DNA from 3 places in the Pseudomonas sp. NPDC077451 genome. Region 3 is predicted to be linked to each of the others. Evidence: riboswitches for the same ligand, from Rfam matches in the RefSeq annotation. Region 3 holds a riboswitch; each other region holds the start of a gene.
What was found. A riboswitch is a leader RNA that binds a small molecule or an ion and turns the genes downstream of it on or off. The one in region 3 is predicted to bind cobalamin.
Positions count from the first base shown of each region.

Region 1: it holds a riboswitch for cobalamin, as region 3 does, so the genes downstream of both, btuB (TonB-dependent vitamin B12 receptor) here and ACIGHL_RS06990 (hypothetical protein) in region 3, are expected to answer to the same signal.
Region 2: it holds a riboswitch for cobalamin, as region 3 does, so the genes downstream of both, cobW (cobalamin biosynthesis protein CobW) here and ACIGHL_RS06990 (hypothetical protein) in region 3, are expected to answer to the same signal.

Region 1 covers NZ_JBITVX010000001.1:450,225-453,498, reverse strand. The annotation lists gene btuB (TonB-dependent vitamin B12 receptor) at 1-1,262, opposite strand, end outside; cobalamin riboswitch at 1,340-1,556, opposite strand; gene ACIGHL_RS02115 (metallophosphoesterase family protein) at 1,716-2,519, shown strand; gene nhaD (sodium:proton antiporter NhaD) at 2,568-3,274, opposite strand, start outside.
Region 2 covers NZ_JBITVX010000006.1:270,340-273,613, reverse strand. The annotation lists gene cobN (cobaltochelatase subunit CobN) at 1-998, opposite strand, end outside; gene cobW (cobalamin biosynthesis protein CobW) at 1,005-2,060, opposite strand; cobalamin riboswitch at 2,156-2,374, opposite strand; gene ACIGHL_RS12595 (cobalamin biosynthesis protein) at 2,488-2,949, shown strand; gene cobM (precorrin-4 C(11)-methyltransferase) at 2,962-3,274, shown strand, end outside.
Region 3 covers NZ_JBITVX010000003.1:85,984-89,257, forward strand. The annotation lists gene ACIGHL_RS06980 (nitrite/sulfite reductase) at 1-1,080, opposite strand, end outside; gene ACIGHL_RS06985 (DUF2970 domain-containing protein) at 1,447-1,665, opposite strand; cobalamin riboswitch at 1,825-1,957, shown strand; gene ACIGHL_RS06990 (hypothetical protein) at 2,047-2,334, shown strand; gene ACIGHL_RS06995 (cobaltochelatase subunit CobN) at 2,435-2,713, shown strand.

The sequences.
Region 1 (3,274 bases), on a different contig from region 3:
GCGCTCAGCATCAGGTTGTCGCGCAGGTCATAGCTCCAGCCGAGATTGCCGGTGTCATGGTTCCCGAACTGCTCGTTGTCATCGCGACGCAGGCCAGCCAACAAGCCGTGGCGGCCGAAGCGGCCCTGATACTGCAGGTAGGCGCCCTTGTTATCGCGGGCGTCCACTGCATAGTCGTCCGTGACGTCGATGCGGTCTTGCTGGTAATCAAAACCCAGGGTGAGCAACTGGTCGTCGGCCACACTGAAGTCGTTCTGCCAATTGAAAGAATCACGCTTGGTGTCAAAGCGAGAATAGAAACGACCGTCGCGGAAGTTGTCAGTGTTGTCTTCGCTGTGACCGGCCTGCAGCGTCACCAACCACGGTTCGAGCGGCTTGAATCGTGCCCGGCCACCGATGACTTGCTGGCTTCCGTCGCTATAGGCGAAGCGACCTGTCGCACCTGAGGTAGACCGAGAGTCGTAGTCACTGTGGGTGTCGACGTGCAGCCAACTGCCGTCCAGCTCCAATCCATTGTCGAAGCGATATCCACCTCGCAAGGCACCGGACAGCTCGCGATAGCCGTCCGCATCGGGTTCGTAGGAGCGTGGTGCTGACGGCCGATAGGCCCTTGAATTGATACCGTCGGTTGACGCGCTCGCCACGCCGAGATTGAACCATCCGGCACCCTGGCTACCGGATATGCCAGCGGTACCGTCGAAGCTGGAGCGGCTGCCCGCGCCAGCGGAAAAATAGGGCTTGAACCCTTCGCCCTCTCCACGCCGCGTGAAGATCTGCATGACGCCGCCTACCGCTTCCGAACCGTACAGGCTGGAACGAGGGCCGCGGACCAGTTCAATACGCTCGATTTGCTCGACCGGAATGTTCTCCAGCGATGCACCGCCTGATGTGGCCGAACCGATTTTCACCCCATCGACCAAAACCAGCAGATGCTGGCTGCTGGTGCCACGTACATAGACGGCCGAAGTCTTGCCACGGCCGCCGTTGGCGGCCACATTGACGCCCGCGAGGCCGCGCAGCAGCTCGGAAACGCTCTGCGCCTGGCTGCGTACAATCTGTTCGCGAGTAATGACGCTGGTGGAAGCAATACGGCTGAGCGCCTGCTCGGTGCGCGTGGCTGTAACCACCTGGTCGTTGAGGTTCAGCGGTTGGACCGGCTGAGCATGGGAAAGCGAAACATAGCCAAGCAGCAGGCACGCCGCTGAGGTGTTGAGGGTCTTGCAGATCAAGTCCAGGTCTCCGTCGTGCCCGCCGCACGACATCAGTCGATAAGGGCAGACGGAGAATGCGAAAGGAGCGCAGGTGCAAGCAGCCGCACCCCGATCAGCGCCCGCCGCCCTGCCGTGGAATGCGACAGGCCGGTCTCCGGGCTTGCGAGCGGATGCCTTGCATCCCGGAACCGCGGCCTTCCCATGCCTGTGGCACAGTGGCTGTGAGCGGTGTCCTGTCTCGCCTACCGTTGCGGGGGCAGCGCCGGAATCTTCATCGAATGAACCGGCTTCCCTGTTTCACCCATTGGCTTTTAGCCAGGGGGCACCTGAAGCAGCGCGGAGGTTAGTCCAAGGCCCTGCACAGCGCAACCGAAAGCGATCAGGGCCAACGCCGCAACACGTTTCGATACCGCTGCCTGCGATTTACCGGAACGCCGGGCGCCGAATGGCTTCGAATGCAACAATGCCACCCGTCACGCACACCAGACGAGAAGACGCCCACCCATGACCAGCATCGTGCAGATTTCCGACACCCACTTCGGCACCGAAGAGGCCGCCGTCGTGCAAGCCATGGAAGACCACGTGCGCGAGCATGGCGCGGATCTGCTGATCTTTTCCGGCGACATCACGCAGCGCGCCAAGGCCGGACAGTTCGCCGACGCCCAGGCCTTCGTCCAGCGCTTGCATGGTCACGGCATCCCGGAAACACTGGTGATTCCGGGTAACCATGACATCCCGCTGTACAACGTCTTTGCTCGCTTCCTCATGCCTTACCGCAACTACCGTCGCCACTTCGGTGAGGATTTGGAGCCAACCTTCGAGAATGACGAGGTGTTGGTGATGGGTCTCAACACTACCCACCCGCGACGGCACAAGGATGGGCTGGTGACGGACGAGCAAGTGCAGGCCGTGACGCGGCGGCTCAAGCAGAGCGATCCGAACAAAGTGCGTATTGTCGTGGCGCACCAGCCTTTCGGCGCGATGGTGCTGAGCGATCTGAGCAATCTGCAGCACAACGCCGATGCTGCGCTGCACCGCTGGGCCGATGAAGGATTGGACCTGGTTATGGGCGGGCACATTCACCTGCCCTATGTATTGCCGTTGTCCAAGCAGTACACCGCGTTGTCACGGGAGATCTGGATGGTTCAGGCCGGAACCACCCTGTCATCACGAGTCCGTGGTACATCGCCGAACTCGTTCAATCGCATGAAGCTGCACCCTGGCGCCGACAAGAAGGTCTGCGTCGAACGCTGGGACCTGCTCGATGATCAATTCGTGCTCGGCTCGCACTTCAACCTGCACTGGTAAGCGCGGCAGCTCACCCAACGGCTATGAGCGACCGCGCCCAAGCGCGACTCAGCCCAGCGAGCCCGCCACTACCAGGCCGGTCAGATAGACGCCAGCGAAGCCAAGATTGAATGCGATGAACAGATACAGGCTGTACTTGAGATAGCTACCGAAGGTCAGCCCCGGCACCTTACTCATGGCCACAATGCCCGCCGCGGACCCGATGACCAGCAGCGAACCGCCCACGCCGACTGCATAGGTCAGTACCATCCACTCGGCAATCCCCATCTCGAGCCCGGACTTCAGCAGTGCAGCGGTCAGGGGTACGTTGTCGATCGCAGCAGACAAGATGCCCATCAGGTAGTTGGCCACCACTGCAGGCACCTGATCGTAGATTTGCACCAACCCATCGAGCACATTGATTTCCTTGAGCATGCCGACCAACAGCAGGATGCCGAGGAAGAACAGCAGGGTCTCGAATTCGACTTGGCGCACGTATTCCAGAATCGGATCGGTTTCAATGTCATCGCTGAAGAAGCGCGCCACCAGAAACATAATCGACAAGCCGGTCAGGAAGGTCAGCACGGGCGGTATCTGGAAGAAGAAGTTACCAGCGATGGTGCACAAAATGGTGCCAAGGAAAATCAGTGCGATGGCAATATCAACCCGGCGGACATCGGTGCGATGGCTTTCCACCACCACCTGACCGTTCATGCCCAGCGAGAGCATCGCCGCCAGCAGCATCACCGCCAGGAACGCCGGAAGCGCCAACAGCA
Region 2 (3,274 bases), on a different contig from region 3:
TTGAAGCTGATGGGTCGGGTGATCAGCCGGCCGTCCAGCTCCGGCAACACGACATGCATCGCCAGGTCACGCGAGCCCAGACCCTGGGCATTGGCCTGCCACTGTTCATGATTGTCCAGCGCGCAGATGGCCTGCAGCACCGGCACGTCCAGCCGAAACGGCCGCAGGTTTGGCGCATCCGGGCTGGACTGGGCGAAGCCCGTGGTATTGATGATCACCGCGGCGCCGCTCTGCTCCAGCCAGGTTTCGACCTGCGTCAGACAAGCCGCCTCCTTCAGGCTCGCAACTGCGATGGGCAAGGGGTTAAGCCCTTGGGCCGTCAGCCTCTCGCAGAAGGTATCGATAAAGCCGGTGTTCGCCGCCTGCACCTGGGTGCGATAGAAGATCAGGCCAACCACCGGTGCATCCGCGCGCCAGTCGCGCTGCCAGTCAGCCAGCGTCGCGGATGGATGATGCGGGTGATAGATCGCCACCCGAGCCAGCGCCTCAGGCTCATGCCAGGGGTAGTCACGGCCCAACCAGCGGCTGGCGATGCAGTGATAGAACTGCCGCGCGTTGTCGACACCGCCCTGGCGCAGGAACTGCCACAGCCGGTGGCTATCCTCGGTCGGCACATTGCCGAGCTCGCTCAGTTCGGGATCGGCACAGTCATCGCCCGGGACCATGATGACGGTAGCGCCGCGCTGGCCCAGCTCCACCAGCCGCTCGATCCCGTAGCGCCAGTAACTGACGCCACCGTGCACGGAAATCAGGATGACCTTGGCGTGCTGCAACACCTGCTCGACATAAAAGTCGATCGACGCGTTGTTGCCCAACTGCGCCGGGCTCGCCAGCCGCAGGCTGGGATAGTTCTCGGGCAGCTGGCCAGCGACCTCGGCAAGCAGTGACAGGTGCGAATCCCCCGTGCACAGCACGACGATTTCCCCAGGCGTCTGGCCCAGGTCGGCGATGCTGTCGGCCGGCAATTGCTGGCCGGGCTGGGTGCGCAGCAGATGCACGACCGGTCAGCCCGCCAATGCAGCGTTCAGTTCGGCATCTATCGCCGATGGGTCGAGTGACTGGCCGATGATGATCAGCCGACTGACACGGGCCTCACCGGCCTGCCAGGGACGATCGAAGTGCTTGTCGAACCGTTGCCCGACGCCCTGCAACAGCAGGCGCATGGGCTTGCCCGGAACCGCGGCAAAGCCCTTGATGCGCAGGATTCCGTGCTTGATCACGGCGCTCTTCAATACTTGCATCAGCTTGTCTTCAGGCACCTCCGGCAGCTCGACCGCGAACGAGTCGAAGGCTTCATGATCGTGTTCTTCATGGCCTTCGAGATCGTGATGAGTCTTGCGCCCATCGATGTGCAGTTCGGTTTCGCAATCGAGACCCAGCAGCACGTTCAACGGCAGCTCGCCGCCGTGCGCCTCGATGACCTTGACTCCTTCGGGAAGCTCCTCGGCCACTTCGCCACGAACGGCCGCCAGCGCGTCAGGGCTCAACAGGTCGGCCTTGTTGAGAATGACCAGATCGGCGCTGGCCAGCTGATCGGCGAACAATTCATGCAGGGGCGATTCGTGATCGAGATTGGGATCGAGCTTGCGTTGCGCATCGACCTGATCCGGGAAGGCGGCAAAGGTGCCGGCAGCCACTGCCGGGCTGTCGACCACGGTAATCACCGCATCGACCGTGCAGGCGTTACGGATCTCCGGCCAGTTGAAGGCCTGGACCAGCGGCTTGGGCAGTGCCAGGCCAGAGGTTTCGATGAGGATATGGTCGAGATCGCCACGACGCGCCACCAGCTCGCGCATCACCGGGAAGAATTCTTCCTGAACGGTGCAGCAGAGGCAGCCGTTGGCCAGTTCGAAAACCCGGCCGTTGGCCTCTTCCTCACTGCAACCGATGGAGCACTGCTTGAGGATCTCGCCATCGATGCCAAGCTCGCCGAATTCGTTGACGATCACGGCAATACGTCGCCCTTCGGCATTGGCCAGCATGTGGCGCAGCAAGGTGGTTTTGCCGGCGCCGAGAAAGCCGGTAACGATGGTGACGGGAAGTTTGGAAAGGGTTTTCATCGTAGCCCTGCAAGCATCGGAAAAAAGATGAGCAGGCAGGCGGACACTTACGTGGCGACAAGCGCCAACAAGCACCACCGGAGCACCCCGCCCGGTTGTAAATGTGTGGCGAGGCAGGTCTCCTGGCTCACGACCGGGCGACGCGTGGTGCGTCTGCCAATATCCCTCGCCTTCCCGCGCCATGCGCAGTGGCTGGTGTGCTCGACAAAGCACACCCAAGGGTCAAGTCGCTTACAGTTGCGGGGGCAGCCACGGCTTTCCGTGTTCCCTCTTAGCTCTGGCATCGCCAGAGAACCTCGACGCGTGAAGGCTACGCAGAGGCCGGGGGCGGGTCAATCGCCCGGTTGACGCTCAGCAAGGCGCGTGATGTTCTTGCGGCCCTTTTGCCCATGACCGTGCTCGCTGCGGTCCATCCCATACGAGCGCCATGCCCATCCCGACCGCTACTGACGATTCATCTGTTCCCGAGCCTCGTCCCCTACCGGATGGGGCGCTGCTCGTCGCGGGGCTGGGGTGCCGCAAGGGTTGCAGCAGGGTCGAGCTCGAAGCGCTTCTGCATCGCGCCTTGCGGGATCAAGGATTGACGATAGCCGCGCTCGACTGCCTGGCCAGCAGCGAGATCAAAGCGAACGAACCGGGCCTGCATGCGCTGGCCGCGCACCTGAGGCTGCCCCTTGCCTTGCTGTCTGCCACGCAGCTTGCCCCCTATGATGCGGCGGTCAGCGAGCATTCGCTGCGCAGCAAGGCCCTGACCGGCAGCGCTGGGCTTGCCGAGGCCAGCGCCCTGGCACAGGCCGAAATCATGGGTAATCAGAAAACCCGATTGCTGTGCCGAAAGCTGCGCTCCGCCAATGCGACCTGCGCCTTGGCTATCACCCGTCTTCCTTGATCTGGAGTTTGCATGACCGTCTATTTCATTGGCGCCGGCCCTGGTGACCCGGAACTTATCACCGTCAAAGGGCTGCGTCTGGTGCGCAGCTGCCCGGTCATTCTCTACGCCGGCTCGCTGGTCCCTGCCGCAGTGCTCGAAGGCCATAGTGCCGAGCAGGTGATCAACACCGCCGAGCTGCATCTGGACGAAATCGTTGAGCTGATCCAACAGGCCGATGCCAAGGGCCAGGACGTGGCACGGGTGCACTCGGGCGATCCGTCACTGTACGGCGCCATTGGCGAGCAGATCCGTCATCTGCGCCGGCTCGGCATCGCCTTCCAGA
Region 3 (3,274 bases):
GGCAATGGTCTCGAGCTGCTTGTCTGTAACGTCACCTGGCGCTACGCCAGTGCTTTTCAGCGACAACGTGACCGCTGCGTAACCGGGTTTCTTGTGAGCGACAACGTTGCGCTCACGCCAGCGAGCGAAGCCTGGGTGCTCGGCATCAAGCTGGGCGAGCACAGCGATCTGATCTTCAAGAGACTTGTACTCCGGGTCGACGAAGAATTTGCTGACCCGCTCGACTTCGGCTTCGGTCAAAGTATTCGCGCCGTCTTTCAAATACGACCACTCGGCCTCTACACGCTCGGCAAACACTTCAGGCGTTAGGGCCTTGACCAGAATCTTGATGCGCGCCTTGAACTTGTTATCACGACGACCATAGCGGTTATACACACGCAGAATCGCATCGAGATAGGTCAACAGGTGCTGCCATGGCAGGAACTCATTGATAAAGCTGCCCACGATCGGCGTACGGCCAAGACCGCCACCCACGGATACGCGGAAGCCCAGCTCGCCTGCCTCGTTGTTGACCGCTTCGAGCCCGATGTCATGGACCTCAATGGCTGCACGGTCACTTGCAGCGCCGTTTACCGCAATCTTGAACTTGCGTGGCAGGAATGCGAATTCTGGATGGAAAGTCGACCACTGACGAATGATCTCGCACCAGGGGCGGGGGTCGACTAGCTCGTCTTTGGCCACGCCGGCGAACTGGTCGGTGGTGGTATTGCGGATGCAGTTGCCGCTGGTCTGGATGGCGTGCATCTGCACGGTTGCCAGTTCGGCGAGAATGTCAGGGACATCCTCCAGCTCGGGCCAGTTGAGCTGCACGTTGGTACGGGTACTGATGTGGGCATAGCCCTTATCGTACCGACGGGTGATGTCGGCCAGCTTGCGGATCTGAGTAGACGACAACAGCCCATAAGGCACAGCAATGCGCAGCATCGGCGCATAGCGCTGGATGTACAGACCGTTCTGCAGGCGAAGAGGCAACAATTCTGCGTCAGTCAGTTCACCGGCGAGATAGCGGCGAATCTGGTCACGGAACTGACGCACGCGATCCTCGATGATGTGTTGGTCATACTGGTCGTATACGTACATAAATGTCCTGTTTTTTCAGGCTGTCTACAGCTTCTGCGCGCACGGCCGCGCACCCGTTGATGGGAGGCCGGCACGATACCAGCTAGCGTTTATGCGCAAAAGTGATGTTTGGGAATATGTTTAGAACGAAACGCTGCTTTTCAGACATTTCAATCGCCGGCCTTGAGCGCTCCGTTTGCATGGTCTTAACTGCAATCAATGCGATCCTCAACAACAAGGTACGCCCCTGTGTCAGAGCATTTGAAACGCCATGATAATGACAGCTGCGCAGATGCCGCCGCGATCTTCTTTCTGATCCTGCTCGCGGTGGCGACAGCAGTGTTCTGGGTTAGCCACCAATAGCCTGGCGGCCTCTACATAACCGGGTCAAACGCCGACTAGATAGAGCACCAGCTTGACGACCCCCAGAATCACCAGGACGAACGCTACGGTGAAGCCGACCCCGAGCAGAATGAAATGGCTGGGTTTACCGTGGCTGAAGTCCCGCACCCGATTCTTCCCGCTCTGCACGCCCAAAGCGCCGGCCAGCATACTTTGAAGCATCTGCCGTAGCGTGAGCGATTTGGGTTGCCTATCGTCGTCCATAAGTGTCTCCGTGAGGCTGACTGCCTTGAAGTCTAGTCAGCAATCCTGATTCTGGAGAGATCAATGTGATGTCCAGCGACGTCAACGGGTCGTCACGCTTGTTGTTGCTTGAGCTTGCCTAGGTCGGCGCCTAAGGTTCGCGCCTCGGCCGCCCAGCGGTTGAACAATTGAAGTGCGTGGTGCCCGGATCATGGTCCGGGTTAAATGGGAAATCAATGCAAGCTGATGCTGCCCCCGCAACGGTAGAGTCGATTCGACCGAACCCGATACCAGCCCGTACTTCCCAGGAACTGTCGCGGTGGGCGACGTCCTCAGTTTTGTCGCTGTGCCGGTTTGGCTAGGCGCCTTATCTGTTGCCCACTGCACCCGGATGAAATGGGCATGTCTTTCGCCTTTCGCTGCGTGGCACTAGCGCTTCTGTTACTGACGCAAGTGGCGCCGGTCAGTGCCAGTCAGATCAACGCGATCATTTCCCAATACAGCGCTGCCGAGTTCGCTTCAGCTGCCGCTTTGCTAAAGCAACGATTCCCTGAGCGTACCGTTAGCGCCCGGACTCCGGAGCAACTGGCAGAGCTGGACGACGCCGCGATCGTCCAATGGTTGCCAGTGGAAGGCGCTTGCTCGTGGTGGGCGTATTCGGGACGGAAGTCGACCATTTGCAACCGTTGATCGAGCGATACAGCACGGGCGAGCGCTTCATCATGCACAGCGACCAGGCGTTGGTGGCGATGAGCCGCACCAATGACCGCATGGTATTTGCAACCATCCGATCCGTACGCCGGAGGCGTTACCGACCGGGCGCAATTTCCATGCGCTCGACAGTAGCCTGATCCCGAGTCGCATCCGCTGGAGTATCGGTAGCGAGCTGGCCAACTGTGCGCGACAGCGGCCAATGGAGCAGGGCGGACGCGAGGCCGTCATTCTCTGGGCATCCGATACCGTCCGTGATGAACGCGCCATGATCGCCTTCGGACTGGCCCTGCTTGGCGTAGAGCCTGTGTGGAACAGCCGGGGCATCGTCGAAGGCATCAAGCGATACCTGCTTTAAACCGGGCGCGAGCGACGCGAGCTGATGTTCACCACCTCCGGTTTGTTTCGCGATCTCTATGCTGATCAGCTTGCAGTGCTCGAATGCGTACACGCGCTTGGAGTCGATGCCTTTCTCGAGAAGGGCGCCAACGTCCATGTCAAAAGCAACATGCTCGCAATCATGCTGGTGGCGATTCAGAAGGGCTTTTGGAAGGCCGGCGAGGCGACCCATCACGCGCTGGCCGAGCAGTTCGCAGCCCTGGTTGCTGAGCACGGCTTGCCGGGAAGTGGGCATACCCGGCCGGTTCGAGTGGCTGTTGCCGAAGCTATCTGACCCATTGCGCGACGCACTGCAGGCTCGGCTCGATTCGGCACTGCGCGCGGTGCCGCAAACGAACGCACCGAGCAGTATCAGCGAGATTCAGCCGGAGGCGACGGACACGCCACCAGCCGCGCCAGATCAAGCTGAAACCCAAGGTGATCAAAGCGCCAGCCGATACCTTTAGCTGGCTGCGCTGATCGTTCTGCTGCTATTGGGGCTTGGCATCTGGCGTGGTCGTGGGCCTCGGCCGAGGGGAGT